DNA from 2 places in the Hymenobacter baengnokdamensis genome. Region 1 is predicted to be linked to the other one. Evidence: riboswitches for the same ligand, from Rfam matches in the RefSeq annotation. Region 1 holds a riboswitch; the other holds the start of a gene.
The links. Region 1 has a riboswitch for S-adenosylmethionine ahead of F6X24_RS10355 (homoserine dehydrogenase). Riboswitches for the same ligand answer to the same signal wherever they lie in the genome.
Positions count from the first base shown of each region.

Region 2: another riboswitch for S-adenosylmethionine. It lies ahead of F6X24_RS17520 (phosphoadenylyl-sulfate reductase); the one in region 1 lies ahead of F6X24_RS10355 (homoserine dehydrogenase).

Region 1 covers NZ_CP044285.1:2,429,655-2,437,347, reverse strand. The annotation lists gene F6X24_RS10370 (Gfo/Idh/MocA family protein) at 1-79, opposite strand, end outside; gene F6X24_RS10365 (Gfo/Idh/MocA family oxidoreductase) at 250-1,284, opposite strand; gene F6X24_RS10360 (T9SS type A sorting domain-containing protein) at 1,559-3,307, shown strand; gene F6X24_RS10355 (homoserine dehydrogenase) at 3,580-4,797, opposite strand; SAM riboswitch class I at 4,940-5,058, opposite strand; gene F6X24_RS10350 ((2Fe-2S)-binding protein) at 5,350-5,937, shown strand; gene F6X24_RS10345 (FAD binding domain-containing protein) at 5,951-6,976, shown strand; gene F6X24_RS10340 (xanthine dehydrogenase family protein molybdopterin-binding subunit) at 6,973-7,693, shown strand, end outside.
Region 2 covers NZ_CP044285.1:4,110,446-4,118,138, reverse strand. The annotation lists gene cobA (uroporphyrinogen-III C-methyltransferase) at 1-161, opposite strand, end outside; gene F6X24_RS17530 (sulfate adenylyltransferase subunit 1) at 185-1,567, opposite strand; gene cysD (sulfate adenylyltransferase subunit CysD) at 1,617-2,513, opposite strand; gene F6X24_RS17520 (phosphoadenylyl-sulfate reductase) at 2,616-3,374, opposite strand; SAM riboswitch class I at 3,655-3,766, opposite strand; gene pruA (L-glutamate gamma-semialdehyde dehydrogenase) at 3,971-5,638, opposite strand; gene F6X24_RS17510 (PID-CTERM protein-sorting domain-containing protein) at 5,813-5,998, opposite strand; gene F6X24_RS17505 (Ig-like domain-containing protein) at 6,085-7,693, opposite strand, start outside.

The DNA.
Region 1 (7,693 bases):
GCGGCGCCACCAGCGCCCCGGCACCGGCCAGGGCAGCTTGTTTGAGAAAAAGACGCCGCGGCGTATCGTTGGTAAGCATGGGTGGGGAAAGGTTAAATGTTGTAATATCTCTATGAATACAAACTATCTACGAAAAGCAACTTGCTGACTGAGAAGTGAACGAAGCGGACAGCCGGCGAAAAGCCGGCAGCCCGCTACATTCCCGACTTTAGGACCGGCGCTTGCTGACTGGCACCAGCAAATGACTTCCTAAGCTTCGAGTATTTCGAGCTGCCAGGTCAGCTGCTCATCCGTAATCGGGTAGGGCTGGCCGTGGCGAATAGTCTGATACACTGCCTCAAACAGCCCCAGGTAGGTACTGGGTGCGGCGGGGTCGGCCACGGGAGGCAGCACGTGGTTGTGGCCCGCCGGGTCAGCCAGCACCAGGCGGCCTTCCTGGCCGGGCTGCTCGCGGCCGTAGGCCTCGTCGCCGGGCTTGATGCCGGCCAGCAGCTGCGGCTCCTGGGGGTCGGTGCGCTCCTTGCGGTAGCTACCCAGCGTGCCATTGAGCACGAAGGCCGGGCCGGCGTCGGCCACGAGCAGGCTGGCCGTTACCCACACGTTCAGGCCCTGGGGGTAGCGCAGCTGGATGGAAAAAAAGTCGGGCACCTGCGAGCCGCGCCGGTAGCTCCCGCTGGTTTTCTCAAACGACAAGGGCCTACCAAACAAGCTGATAACCTGGTCGAGCAGGTGCGGCCCCAGGTCGTACACGAGGCCCGAGCCGGGGCGGCCATCTTCCTTGAAAACCTTGGTGTGCAGCACCGGCCGAAAGCGGTCGTAGCGAAAATGCACCTCGATAAGCTGGCCCAGCTGGCCGCTTTCCACCACGCGGCGCACGGCCCCAAAGTCGGTGTCCCAGCGGCGGTTCTGGTAGGCCATCAGTTGCCGGCCCTGCTGCCGGGCCAGCGCCACCAGCTCGTGCCACTGCGCCACGGAAGTAGCTACCGGCTTTTCGACGAGCACATGCTTGCCGGCCAGCAGGGCCTGGCGCGTCAGGTCGTGGTGAGAGTCGCTGGGCGTATTTACTACTACCAGCTCCAGGCTGGGGTCGGCGAGCAGGGCTTGCGTGCTCGGGTAGCTTTTGATGGCCGGGTAATCGGCCGCCATGCGCTGCTCGGTACGCTCCACCACCGAGCGCAGCTCGAAGCCGGGATGCAGACTTAGGAAAGGAGCGTGAAAAAGCTTGCCGGACATGCCATAGGCGAGCAGTCCGGCCGGAATGGGCAAAGAAACAGAAGGCGTCATGCCCAAATATACCCGGCCAGCGGAAGGATACTACCCGCACCCCGGATTCCAATTCCGGCTACACCGCGCTTACGGCCCCGCCGGCAGTGAGAACTACCCGCAACTGGCCGGGTGGCAACGTTACCGGCATCGTTTGCGCAAAAAAAGCCGGGAACCCTCATTTTTTCGAGGCAGACCCTGGTTAATATTATACTCCCTTAGTCCAATTTCCGGCTGCCTGCAGCCGGTTCCTATCTGTTTTATGCCCATGAGTCAGCGCTACGCCTCCCGTCTTTTGCCTTCCCTTTCCCGGCCCGCCGGGCTAGGCCTGCTTTGCTTGCTAGCCGGGCCAGTGGCCGCGCAGCTACCCGCGTTTCCGGGGGCCGAAGGGGCCGGCAAGTATACTACTGGCGGGCGAGGCAGCACGGCAGTGCCAACGACGGTGCTGGAGGTAACCAACCTCAATGACTCGGGGGCAGGCAGCCTGCGGCAGGCTTTGTCGGGCACGTATCCGAGCCGCACGGTGGTGTTCCGGGTGTGCGGCACCATTCACCTGGTTTCGCAGCTGAGCATTCCGGCCAATACGACGCTGGCCGGCCAAACTGCCCCCGGCGATGGTATCTGCGTAGCCGATAAGCAAAGCAATGTAAAGGGCAACAACGTGATTGTGCGCTTTATGCGCTTCCGCCTCGGCGACCAGTACCAGAACCTGGGCATGGTCAATGGCAGCGGCGACGAAGATGCCTTCGATGCCATCTCGGGCACTACCGGCCTGGTGGTAGACCACTGCACCTTTAGCTGGGGCGATGATGAGTCGTTTACCTGCTACAAGGGCGACAATACTACGCTGCAATGGAACCTCATCAGCGAGGGGCTGAACTACTCATACCACTTCGAAACCGGCGACACGGATTTTGAGCACCACGGCTACGGCGGCATCTGGGGTGGGCGGCACGCCTCCTTTCACCACAACCTGCTGGCGCACATGCAGGGCCGCAACCCCCGTTTCGACGGCTCGCGCAACCTGTCGCCCTACACGGCAGGCCAGGAAAATGCGGAGTTTGTCAACAACGTGATTTACGACTGGGGCAGCTACACCACCAACGGCGGGGAAGGCGGCAATTATAATATAGTGAATAACTATTATAAATACGGCCCCAATACCAACCCCGGCAGTAGCTCGGGCGTGTCGGTGCGCTCGATGATTATCAATCCTTATAAGCAAACCAGCAGCCCGATACTCCCCTACGGCAAGTATTATCTGAGCGGCAACTACGTCGATAACTCGGCTTTCGTAACCAGCCACAACTGGTATGGCGCAGCCATGAGCGGCGGCACCATGGCCGATACTGTGCAGTCGAAGGTGCTGGTGCCGTTTGCTATTGAGAGCTATGCGCTGCCAACTCAAACGGCGGCTGCCGCCTATGCGTCGGTATTGGCGGGCGCGGGCTGCACGCTGCCCACCCGCGACCCGGTGGATACCCGCATTATTCAGGAAGTAAAGGACCGCACGGGTCGTATCATCGACGTGCAGGGCGGCTACCCGCACGGCACAGCCTACGCCAACTCGAAAGGCGCCTGGGATATTCTCAACTGCAATACCCCGGCCCCCGTCGATACCGACCACGATGGTATGCCCGACGCCTACGAAACCGCCAACAGCCTGAACCCCAACGACCCGGCCGACCGCGCATTTATCGCGGCCAACGGCTATACCAACCTCGAAAACTACCTCAATGGCCTGGTAGCCGCCACGGTGCTAAGCACGCACAAAGCCAGCGCCAGCGACCTGCTCCAGGTGTACCCCAACCCTGCGCAGGCCGGGCAGTCTATCACGGTAACGCACCCGGCCCAGTCCGGCGCGGCGGGCAGCTTCACTATCTATAGCTTTGAAGGCCGGCTGGTTGGCACAGTAGTGGCCCAGCCCGGCACCAGCCAGACGCAGCTCGACGTGCGCCAGCTGGCGACCGGCAACTACCTGCTCGTGTACCAGGCCGCGCCGGGCGCTCAGCGCCTGTCGGTGAAGTTTGTGAAGACCGAATAGCAACCCAAGGCTCAACGCTTACCGGAGGGTTCGCCGCTGCTTAGCCAGCCGGCGAACCCTCTTTTTTAGCACCTTCGCAAGCTGGGCAGTCTCATTCGAGTTGTTTAACGCATCTTTCAGGTTAACGTATGAGTGGGCTGCCAGCTTTTGGCCGGCTGTTCGCTCATCGTTCACACCGCTTGTTCAGCCAACGAGCGGACAGCCGGCTAAAAGCCGGCAGCCCGCCGCGCTCAACCTGTACCCTGACTTGCAACCTGCTTTAAACCGGGCTACTATGGCGCCATAGTAGCCCGCAGCGGCCCGGCCAGCCGCACCACGCTCACGCCCGGCCGGCGCAGCCACGCCGCCCGCGCCAGCTGCCCAAGGCCGATAGTGCCTGTTAGGTAGTTGCCGCGCTGCGCCGACCGAAACTGCTCGTGCACGGCCGAGAAGTCGGCTTCGGCAGGCGCATTGGCCTCGTCGAATGTCACCAGCACCTCTACTTCGGCCGCATCGGGCGCGAGGGCGAGGTGGGCGTTCTGCTGAATTTTCTTGTAGCCATAGCGGTAGCCATAGGTAAGGGCCGACAAGTCGCTGAGCACGGCCGAAGCGGTAGGAAAAGCTCCCGCCCCCCGCCCCAGAAAAAACTGCCGGTCGGCAAATGTGCTCTGGGTTATGAGACCGTTGAACTCGTCGTGCACCTGCGCCAGCTCGTGGCCGGGGCGCACCAGCGTGGGCAGCACGCCCGCCGCCAGTCTGCCGCCCGGCAGGCGCCGCGCCTCCGCTACCAGCTTGATTATCAGTCCCTGCTCGCGGGCATAGGCCGTGGCCAGCTCACTGATAGCCGTAATACCCACGGCCAGCAAATCGGCAGGGGCCACCACCAGCCCAAAGGCGTGAGCCAGCAGCAGCACCAGCTTATTGCGGGCATCGAGCCCCTCTACGTCGAGGGCCGGGTTGCTTTCAGCAAAGCCCAGCGCCTGAGCGCGGGCCAGCGCCTCGGCGTAGGGCTGCCGGTCGCGGTGCATAGCCGTGAGAATGTAGTTGGTCGAGCCATTGATAATACCTTCCACCGATTCCAGCAAATCGGTATCATAATATTCCTCCAGGTTGCGGATAACGGGCAGGCTGGCGCAGGCGGCCGCCTCGTAGAGCAAGGGCGTGCCGGTTTGCTGCTGAATGGCAATGAGCTCGGGCAGGTGCTCGGCCAGCATCTTCTTATTGGCCGTGACCACGGCCTTACCCCGCAGCAGCGCCTCTTTTACAATCAGATAGGCTTCGTCGGCGTCGTCTATCAGCTCCACAATTACCGTCAGGGCCGGGTCGCCCAGCAGGTCGTTTTTATCGAAGGTGAACAGCTCGGCGGGCAGCGGGCGCGGCTTGGTGCGGCTCCTGACGGCAATGCGGCCGATGCGGGCGCGCAGGCCGGGCGTGCGGGCCAGCACGGCGTGCAGGCCCTGGCCCACTACGCCAAAGCCGAAAAGCCCAATGTGGAGGTCGGTACGGGTCATGTTTAATATAATATTTTGTGAATATTATTCACGCCTACTCACCCGTCCCTAACGCAAGATATTCCTCACCGGAAGAGCCAAAAAAAGCCCTTCCGACAAGTCAGAAGAGCATGCACCGCCACGGCGGCAACCGGCATCTTATAACTTATCTGCTTCCGAAACCGGCCGGGGCCGGGTTTCGGAACAGGAATTAGCACCTTCGTATCGCTACTGGTTGCTAAGGCATCGTCGGGCCTGTCCCTCCGCCTTTCTTGATAAGGGCTCCGGTGAAGGAGCGTGCCGCAAAGGTAAAGGCGCAGCCCTGACATGGGCAAGTAGGCGGCCCAGCTAAGAAGCCGTAAGCCTCAGCCTGCTAAACCAGCTTAAAAAACAGGTTTTCATAAAAAGCATCAGCTTCTTTTTTTCGCCTTTTCACTTGTAATAAAGCTACCTGCCAGGGTAGTAGCCTCATAGCAGCCAGCCTATTTAGACTTTTTAAAAACATCGCAAACCCATGCTAAGCCGTATTATTTAACTGCTTAAATCGCTCGTTTCATTTAGTCTCAGTAGTACATGAGTTTACCTTTCACCCAACAGCCGCTGGACCGCATACCGCCGGCCGTGGTGCCCGCCGAGGACGTGACGCTGCACGTTAACGGCCAGGACCACACGATTAAAATTGCTCCTTGGACCACCCTGCTTGATGCCCTGCGCGAGTACCTGGACCTCACCGGCACCAAGAAAGGCTGCGACCACGGCCAGTGCGGCGCCTGTACCATTCTCGTTGAAGGCAAGCGTATTAACTCGTGCCTGGCCCTGGCCACCGTGTATCAGGGCGCGGACATTCAGACTATTGAAGGGCTGGGTACCGAGGAAAACCTCTCGCCCTTGCAACAGGCGTTTATCGACCACGACGCCTTTCAGTGCGGCTACTGCACGCCGGGCCAGATTTGCTCGGCCCAAGGTCTTATAAATGAGGGCCGCGCCAAGACTGAAGCCGAGGTGCGCGAGCTGATGAGCGGCAACCTCTGCCGCTGCGGTGCTTACCCAAATATCCTGTCGGCGGTGATGGAAGTGCTGCACGATGGCCGCGTGACGGTGGACAACGGCCGCCTCGTCACGATTCCGGCTCAGCCAACTACCTCCAGCTCAGTCAGCTAATAATCAACGCGCTATGAATAGTTTCACCCTCACCCAAGCCACGGGCGTTGCCGAAGCCGTGCGCGATAAGGCCAGCCACGAAAGCTCGGCCTACCTGGGCGGCGGCACCAACCTCATCGACCTGATGAAGGAAAACGTGAGCCGCCCCACCCACCTCACCAGCTTGCACAAACTGCCGCTGGGCAAAATTGAACAAACCCCCGAAGGTGGCCTGCGCCTGGGCGCCCTCGCCACCAACGCCGAAACGGCCTGGCACCCCGAGGTAGAGGCCCGCTACCCGCTGCTGAGCCAGGCCATTCTGGCCGGGGCCACGCCGCAGCTGCGCAACATGGCCACCGATGGCGGCAACCTGTTGCAGCGCACGCGGTGCTACTATTTCTACGACCTCGCCACGCCCTGCAACAAGCGCGAGCCCGGCACCGGCTGCTCGGCTATTGGCGGCTACAACCGGGTGTGCGGCATTCTGGGCACCAGCGAAAGCTGCATTGCTACCCATCCCAGCGATATGTGCGTGGCCCTGGCCGCCCTCGAAGCCGTGGTGCGGGTAGCCGGCCCGGACGGTGAGCGCACCATCCAGTTTGAGGATTTCCACCGGCTGCCGGGCGATACGCCCGAGCTGGATAACAACCTGAAGCCCGGCGAATTGATTACCGGCATCGACCTGCCGGCCCAGGGATTTGCCAAGAACTTTACCTACCTCAAGCTGCGCGACCGGGCCAGCTATGCTTTCGCGCTGGTGAGCGTGGCGGCGGCGCTGGAGCTGGATGGTAATACCATCAAAGAAGCCCGGCTAGCCCTGGGCGGCGTGGCCCACAAGCCCTGGCGCGACAAGGAAGCCGAAGCCATGCTGAAAGGCCAGCCCGCCACGGCCGACACCTTCCGCAAGGTGGCCGCCAAGGTAGTAGAAGAGGCCAAAGGCTACGGCTCCAACACCTTCAAAATCGAGCTGGCTAAGCGCGCCATCGTGCGGGCGCTCAAGCAGGCCACCGAAATGGACTATTCGCAGAATGACAACGCTTTCCAGAATTCAAACCCATGAGCCAGACTATTGCCACCCCGCCCACTGTGCGCCTGGGTACCGACTATATTGGCAAGCCCACCAGCCGCTTTGAGGGCAAGGCCAAAGTGACCGGCGCGGCCAAATACGCTGCCGAGTACAACGTGCCCGACCAATGGTATGGCTACGTGGTGAGCAGCCCCATTACCAAGGGCAAAATCACTAGAATTGACAGCGCGCCCGTGCTGGCTATCCCTGGCGTGAAGCAGATTTTTTCGCACGAGAATGTGCCGTCGCTGGCGTGGTTCGACCGCAGCTATAAGGACGATGTGGCGCCCGGCGGCTCGCCCTTCCGGCCGCTGCACGAGCCTGAAATCCTCTTTAATATGCAGCCGGTGGCGCTGGTAGTGGCCGAGACGTTTGAGTTGGCCCGCTACGCGGCTTCGGTGCTGCGCATTGAGTATGAGGCCGTAGCCCACGACACCGACCTCGAAACGAAGCGCACCCAAGGCTTTCCGGCACCCAAAGGCAAGGATGGCTTTGTGCCGCCGCCCAAGCCGAAGGGCGATGCCGAAGGTGCGTTCAACAAAGCGCCGCACCAGCACGAGGGTGAGTACATTCACCTGACCCAGCACCACAACCCGATGGAGATGTACGCCACTACCGTGGAGTGGCTGGGCGAGGGTAAGCACCTGAAAATCTACGATAAGACGCAGGGCGCGCTGAACGTGCAACAGTACATCTGCAAGATTTTCGGGC
Region 2 (7,693 bases), 1.7 Mb from region 1:
GGCCGGGCGTGGGTCAGCAGCTCGGCGTTGGCCAGGGCATCGTAGAGCACCACGTCGGCTTGCGCCAGCACCCGCGCGCCCTTGAGGGTAAGCAGCTCGGGGTCGCCGGGGCCGGCACCAACAACGGTAAGGCGCGGGATAAAGGATGAGTAATCAGCCATAAGAAAAGGCGAGCTAAAAACGATTAAATACTGAACGCCAGCGGATTTTCGGCGGGCGCCGCGAAGGCTTCGGGGTCGGTAGCCGTAATGAGGCCAGCGGCCAGCGTCGCGCCGGTTTGCTCCTCAACCAGAATAAAGGCGCCGGTGGCCCGGTTGTCGCGGTAGGTGTCGGCCACCAGCGGACGGGCAGTTCTGAGGCGCACCCGCACGATATCGTTGAGCTGGGCCTCGTCGGCGGCTACGCGCTCGAAAGTGGCCACGTTGGTGCGGTCAACAATGGTGGTTACGGCCGCTTTTACCACGGCGGCGTGGTGCTGAATCAGCAGCTTGCGGCCGGCTTTGAGCGGGCGCTCATCCATCCAGCACAGCGTAGCTTCCAGCTCGCGGGTGAGCGCGGGCGGCGCACTCAGCGGCACGATAGAATCGCCCCGGCTCACGTCTACATCGTCGCGCAGGCGCAGCACCACCGATTGCGGGGCCTCGGCCGAGGCTACTTCCTGCTGGTTCAGCTCAATGGCTTCGAGCACCGTTTCGAGGCCCGACGGCAAAATGCGCACGCGCTCGCCGGCCCGGTAGCGGCCGCTCTGAATGCGGCCGGCGTACGCGCGGTAGTCGGGCAGCTCCTCGGTCTGGGGCCGGATGACGTACTGCACCTGAAAGCGCGGTTCGTGGGGGTTGGCATCGGCTTCGGCCGGCACGCGCTCCAGGTGGTCGAGCAGGCTCGGGCCGGTGTACCAGGGCAGGTGTCGGGAAGGCCGCACCACGTTGTCGCCCTGCAAGGCGCTGAGCGGAATGGCTACCACTTCGGGCAAATGCAGGCGCCCGGCAATGAGCTGGTAGTCGGCCACAATCTGCCGAAAAACCCTTTCCTCGTAGCCCACCAGGTCCATCTTGTTCACGGCCAGCACAAAGTGCCGGATGCCTACCAGCGAAGCCAGCAGCGTGTGGCGGCGCGTTTGCTCAATAACGCCCTGGCGGGCATCTACCAGCACAATGGCCAGGTCGGCGTTGCTGGCCCCGGTCACCATGTTGCGGGTGTACTGCACGTGGCCCGGCGCGTCGGTGATGATAAACTTGCGGCGCGGCGTAGTGAAGTACTTGTGCGCCACGTCAATCGTGATGCCTTGCTCGCGCTCGGCCTTGAGGCCGTCGGTGAGCAGGGCCAGGTCGACGTCGCCGCTGCCGGCGCGGCGCTTTTCGAGCGTCGCTAGCACGTCGAGCGAAACCGAGTCGCTGTCGTAGAGCAGGCGGCCGATGAGCGTGCTCTTGCCATCATCGACGCTGCCGCAGGTGATAAAGCGAAGAATATCCATTTTGGTAATGCGCTGAATGTGAAAGATGTGAAAGTGTGAAAATGGGTATTTGAGAAAGTTGAAAAACGAAGCCGGTGCCGGGGAAAGACCCATGGCTTACTTGGTCATATCTTTCACATTCCCACATTCCTCACATTTAATTTTAAAAATACCCGTTGCGCTTGCGGTCCTCCATACCTGTTTCCGAGAGGTTGTCATCGAGGCGCGTGGCGCCGCGCTCGCTCACTTTGGCCAGCAGCAGGTCCTGAATAATGTCGTCGATGGTGACCGCGTCGCTTTCCACGGCGGCGGTGCAGGTCGAGTCGCCCACGGTGCGGAAGCGTACGCGCCGGCTCACTATCTCGTCGGTATCGTCGAGGTTGAGGTGCTCGCTCAGGCCGAGCAGCTGGCCGCTGGGCAGCACCACGCACTCGCGCTCGTGCGAGAAGTAAATGGCTGGCAGACTGATGTTTTCGCGCTGGATGTAGTTCCAAACGTCCAGCTCGGTCCAGTTGGAAATAGGGAATACGCGCACGTTTTCGCCCTTCTGGATGCGCCCGTTGTAGATGTTCCACAGCTCGGGGCGCTGGCGGCGCGGGTCCCACTGTCCAAACTCGTCGCGCACCGAGAAAATCCGCTCCTTGGCGCGGGCCTTTTCCTCGTCGCGCCGCGCCCCGCCGATGCAGGCATCAAACCCGAACTCTTCGATAACATCTAATAAAGTATATGTTTGCAAGGCGTTGCGGCTGGGGTATTTACCGCCCGGCTCCCGCAGGCCGCGCTCCCGAATGGTGTCTGCTACCTTGCGCACCAGCAGCTTTTCGCCCAGGGTGGCCGCCAGCTCATCCCGAAAATCGAGGATTTCCGGAAAGTTGTGGCCCGTGTCGATGTGCACCAGCGGAAACGGGAACTTGCCGGGCCGAAAAGCCTTTTCGGCCAGCCGTGTGAGGGCAATCGAGTCTTTGCCCCCCGAAAAAAGCAGCGCGGGCCGCTCAAACTGGCCGGCTACTTCGCGCAGAATATGAATAGCTTCGGCTTCGAGCCTGTCTAGGTAATCCATTGATAAATAATGTTTTATTTGCCGTTTGACTTTGCCGTTTGACTTTGCCGTTATGGCAAGCGTAGGGCTGTAACGACAGCTGGTTGGCGTGCTAAAGGGGCGCTAGCCAGGTAGGCGCTCCACTACCGGGTCGAGGCCCTGGTGCCCGAGCGTATGGTGCAGGCCGCACTCCTTGGCGTCGGCGTTTTCCCACCACCAGCGGCCGGCCCGGAAGTCTTCGCCCGGCGCAATGGCGCGGGTGCAGGGCGCGCAGCCAATGCTCACAAAGCCCTGCTGGTGCAGCGGATTAACCGGAATGCCGTGGGCCTGCGCAAAGCTCCAGGCCTGCTCCCAGGTCCAGTCGAACAGCGGGTGTACTTTCAGGAGCTGGTGGCCGGCGTCCCACTCGGCGCGGTGCATATGCTGGCGGTTGGCCGACTGCTCGGCGCGGATGCCCGTTATCCACACCTGCTGGCCGGCCAGAGCGCGGGCCAGCGGCTCCACCTTGCGAATGTGGCAGCATTCCTGACGGTTTGCGATGCTTTCGTAGAAGCTGTTGGGCCCTTTCCGGGTCAGCATCTTTTCGAGGCTAGCGGCCTGTGACGCAACTACTTCAATGGGCTGGCCGTAGCGCTGCAGGGTCTTGTTCCAGGTAGAGTAGGTTTCCTGAAAGTTGCGGCCGGTATCGAGGGTAAATACCCGGATGGGCAACTCGTGCTCGAAAATAAAGTGGCTGATTAGCTGGTCTTCCAGGCCAAAAGACGTCGAAAACGACACCCGGCCGGGAAAGTGGTCGGCCAGCAGGGCCAGCGTTTCGGGTACCGAGTGCTCGGGCAGGTACCGGCGCAGGTCATCGACCCGGGCCTGGAGAATAGCATCCATAAAGTAAAAGGGGAGGGGATTTTCGCGATGGAAATCGCAGAAAAAAACGAGGCCGGCACAACGGGGCGCTCCGGCCAGGCATAGCAAGGCCCGGGAGTGCGTTAATGACCCGAATGGTGAGATAGCCGGCCGGCTGTGGCCACGCTAAGTGGCCTTAACAGCTCCGCATAGCCCGCATCGGCATTCCGGCGGGGCGGCACATACAACAACACCCATGCTGTAAAGCAGCAAGTGAGGTGGTCGTAGAGGGGAAGTTGTTAGAGCAGCACACGGCAACTTGTTTTTATATCGTCAGCGCTTAGCTGCGCTGACCTTCGGTTGGCACCGTTTGGGAATGCCCAATGGTTGCCGGCGGTTCGTCGAGCCTATCTCTCCACGCCTCTGTATAAAAACAATCCTTCTGGCAAGAGGAATTGATGGCGCAAAGGTATAATAGGAATTTTGAAAATTCCAAACGAACAAAAATAAATAGCTAATTACTTGACACTCAACGGGCGGCTCCTCGTTAGAGAAGCCGCCCGTTGAGTGTCAAGTAATATAAGCCCGGAGATGGCCAATTGGTTTAGCGACAGCAGCGCGCTACCCGGCCCGCGCTGCTAAAACCCGCCTTTGTCGAGGTTCAGGTCTTCTTTGGGCGCGGCCCCCATAAACGGATAAGGATATTCGGTGGGCGGGTTGAAGGTTTCTTTGATGGCCCGGGGCGACACCCAGCGCTGCAGGTTGAGCAGCGAGCCGGCCTTGTCGTTGGTACCCGAGGCCCGGGCCCCGCCGAAGGGCTGCTGACCGACCACGGCGCCGGTCGGCTTGTCGTTGATGTAGAAGTTGCCGGCCGCGTTCACCAGCTTCTTGGTAGCCAGGTCGATAGCGTAGCGGTCTTGCGAGAAGACGGCCCCGGTAAGCGCGTAGGGCGAGGTGCTGTCTACTACGTCGAGGGTTTGCTCAAACTGGTCCGCGTCGTACACGTGCACCGTCACGACGGGGCCAAACAGCTCGTCGCACATCGTCACGTACTTGGGGTCTTTGGCCAGGATAACGGTCGGCTCCACGAAGTAGCCTTTCGACTTGTCGTAGCCGCCGCCGGCAATTATCTCAGCCTCGGTGCTGGCTTTGGCGCCGTCGATATACTTAGCCAGCTTGTCGAAGCTGGCTTCGGTGATAACGGCGTTGATGAAGTTGGTAAAATCCTCCACATCCCCCATTTTCATCGAAGCCAAATCCTGCTTCACGTAGCCCAGAATCTCGTCAGCGAGGTTGGAAGGCAGGTATACCCGCGAGGCGGCCGAGCACTTCTGGCCCTGGTACTCAAACGCGCCGCGCGTGATGGCCGTGGCCACGGCTTTGGCATGGGCCGAGGGGTGGGCCAGGATAAAGTCCTTGCCGCCGGTTTCACCCACTATGCGGGGATAAGATTTATAGAGGTGAATGTTCTGCCCGATTTCCTGCCAGATAGTCTGGAATACCTTGGTCGAGCCCGTGAAGTGAATACCGGCAAAGTCGCGGTGCTTAAAAATAACGTCGCCGGCTACCGGGCCATCCACGTAAATGAGGTTGATGACGCCGGCCGGCACGCCGGCTTCCTGAAATAACTCCATCAGCACCTGGGCCGAGTAGATTTGCGGGTAAGCGGGCTTCCACACCACCACGTTGCCCATCAGGGCCGCCGAGGCGGGCAGGTTGGCGGCAATGGAGGTGAAGTTGAACGGGGTGAGGGCAAACACGAAGCCTTCGAGCGGGCGGTGCTCGAGGCGGTTCCACATGCCGGGCGACGACTCGGGCTGCTGGCGGTAGATTTCCTGGGCAAAATAAACGTTAAAGCGCAGGAAGTCAATCAGCTCGCAGGCCGCGTCAATTTCGGCCTGGAATGCGTTTTTACTCTGGCCCAGCATGGTAGCCGCGTTGATACGGGCCCGGTAGGGGCCGGCCAGCAGCTCGGCGGCCTTCAGAAAAACGGCGGCGCGCTCTTCCCAGGGCAGGCTGGCCCAGGCGTGACGGGCGGCCAGGGCAGCATTGATGGCCTGGGTTACGTGGCTGGCATCGCCCTCATGAAAGTGGGCCAGTACGTGCCGGTGGTCGTGGGGCGGCGCCAGGGGCAGGGTGCGGCCGGTGCGCACCTCCTGGCCCCCGATGTGCATCGGAATGTCGCGCTCCACCTGCTTGATGCGCTTTAGCTCTTTGACCAGCTCGATGCGCTCGGGCGAGCCAGGGGCGTAGCCTTTAACAGGCTCGTTGATGGGGGTAGGAACTCGGAAAAAGGCGTTGGACATAAGCAGTAGGGGCGGGGGTAAGGCTGGTGAGAAGCAGACCGCAAAGGTAACAGCTACTGCCGGAGCCATGCGGCAGGCCACCTGGGCCGCACTATAAAAGCCACCCAACTGCTTTGACAGCAGCTGAATGGCTTTTATATTAAAAAAAGACTATGTAATAAATGCTGGCCTGCTTTAGCGGGCGCGGCGGGCGCGCAGGCGCTTGAGGCCATAGGCCACGCCCGAGGCCAGCAGCAGTGAAGCGCCGCCATCGAGGGGCACGGCGGTGGGGTCCTGAGGGGCCGGGCCACCCGAGCCGGGGGCCTGGGCCTTAGCGAGAAGCGTGACCAGAATAAAGGCTGAAGCCAGGTAGTAGCGCATAAGGAGAAAGTGAAAAGCTGGATACATTAAACCAAAGAATCCTGGTGGGCAACCGACGCTTGCCGGCCGCCCACCAGGCCGTGGAGTTATTCTACCACGAGTTTCTTCACTACCACGCCAGCACTGGTGCTTAGGCGTAGCATATAGATGCCGGTAGGCAGTTCCGTCAGGTCGAGCTGATGGGGAGCAGCACCCTGAGCGGGCAGCACTACCGTGCGCGCTTCGCGGCCTACGGCGTCGAGCAGCGTGGCCGTTACGGCCTGGCGGCCGAGGCTAACGGGCAGCTCCACGAACGCCTGCTTTTTAGCCGGGTTCGGGTACAAGGCAACTTGCTGGGCCAGGGCGGCCGACACCGTCGCCAGTGCCTGCTGCGGCGAGAATACCAGCTCGAAGCGGCCGGTAATCAGGGCCGTGGCGTTGGTTACCGTAAACTGGTAGCTCGACTGCTGGGCCAGGTCGACCACGGCCCCACTTTGCAGGTCGCGCAGGTACACCGGCACGTTGGTCAGGTTCAGCAGCTGGGCGGCCGTGAACGTGTAGCTGCCTGCGGCGGGCACGCCCACGGCCAGGGGTACTACGCGCTGGCTGGCACCCAACTCGGCGCGGCCATCAATAGCCAGCTGCTGGCCAGTGATGCTGGTCGAGAGATTCAGCCCGGAGGTGTTGGGCAGCTTCACGGCATCATACTGCGCGTCGAAGCCATCGGTAGCGCCGTTCTGGAAATACACGTAGGCATCGTCCGTGGCATTGCCGCTCGTGCCCTTCAGGGTGAGCTGCACCAAGGGCCGGGTTTCGGCAGTGCGCTGGAACGTAGTGCCGTTGGGCGAAGTCAGGCGCTGGCTATTACGGAAAGTGAGCGAGCCGCTGGTCTGGCCGCTGCTTACCCGCGTAAAGAAGCCCTGGCCCGAGGGCAGCACAGGGTTGCCACCGATGCCATTAACGTAGCTGCGGTACTGACCCTGGTACTGGGCAGTGCTGCTGAATACATAGATGGCGGCATCAAGGCCCGGGCGGTCGGCGGGGGCCACCAGGCTGTAGTCGAGCGGCGAGGGGTAGGGGTTACCTAGCAGCTGCCAACCGCCATCGTTGGGGTAGGTGCTGCGGTTGCTGGCCAGGTTCAGCGTCAGGTTGCCGTTGTTGAGCGTACCCATAAAGTCCACCAGCTCCGACGCGCCAATATTGACCGTGTAGCCCTGCCCCACCGCGAGCGGGTCGCTCAGGGCATTGGGCGAGAAGAAGCCCTTGTCGAAGAGCGCCGAGCTGTTGGTGAGCGAGAGTCGGCTCTGGTCGTAGCCATATACCGTGGGGAAAGGCCGCTCCAGCGTAGGCGTAGCCGACGTGTTGTAGGTCGGGTTTACCACGGGCGTAAAGCCGCTGGTCGTCAGGTCAGCCACCGTGGTATTGCTCACTGGCGCTGAATAGTGACGGTAGCCCAGGCCTGGGTTCAGGCTGGGGTCGATGTAGCGCTGCACGGTAGCCGTGCCCGTTACTACCCCGTTATTATTTACCACTAGGGCATCGCCGCTGGCCGAAGAAAGCAGCGTGAGCGGGTTGCCGTTGGTAGCGAAGTTGCCGTTGAGCGTGAGCAGGCGCTGCACCGAGGTGCTGGCCGAGGTGCTCGACTGCGCCCCGCTGGCCCCAATGGTCAGGTTGTAGAAGCGGGTGTTGCTGCTGCCCAGGATGTTGGCCAGGGCA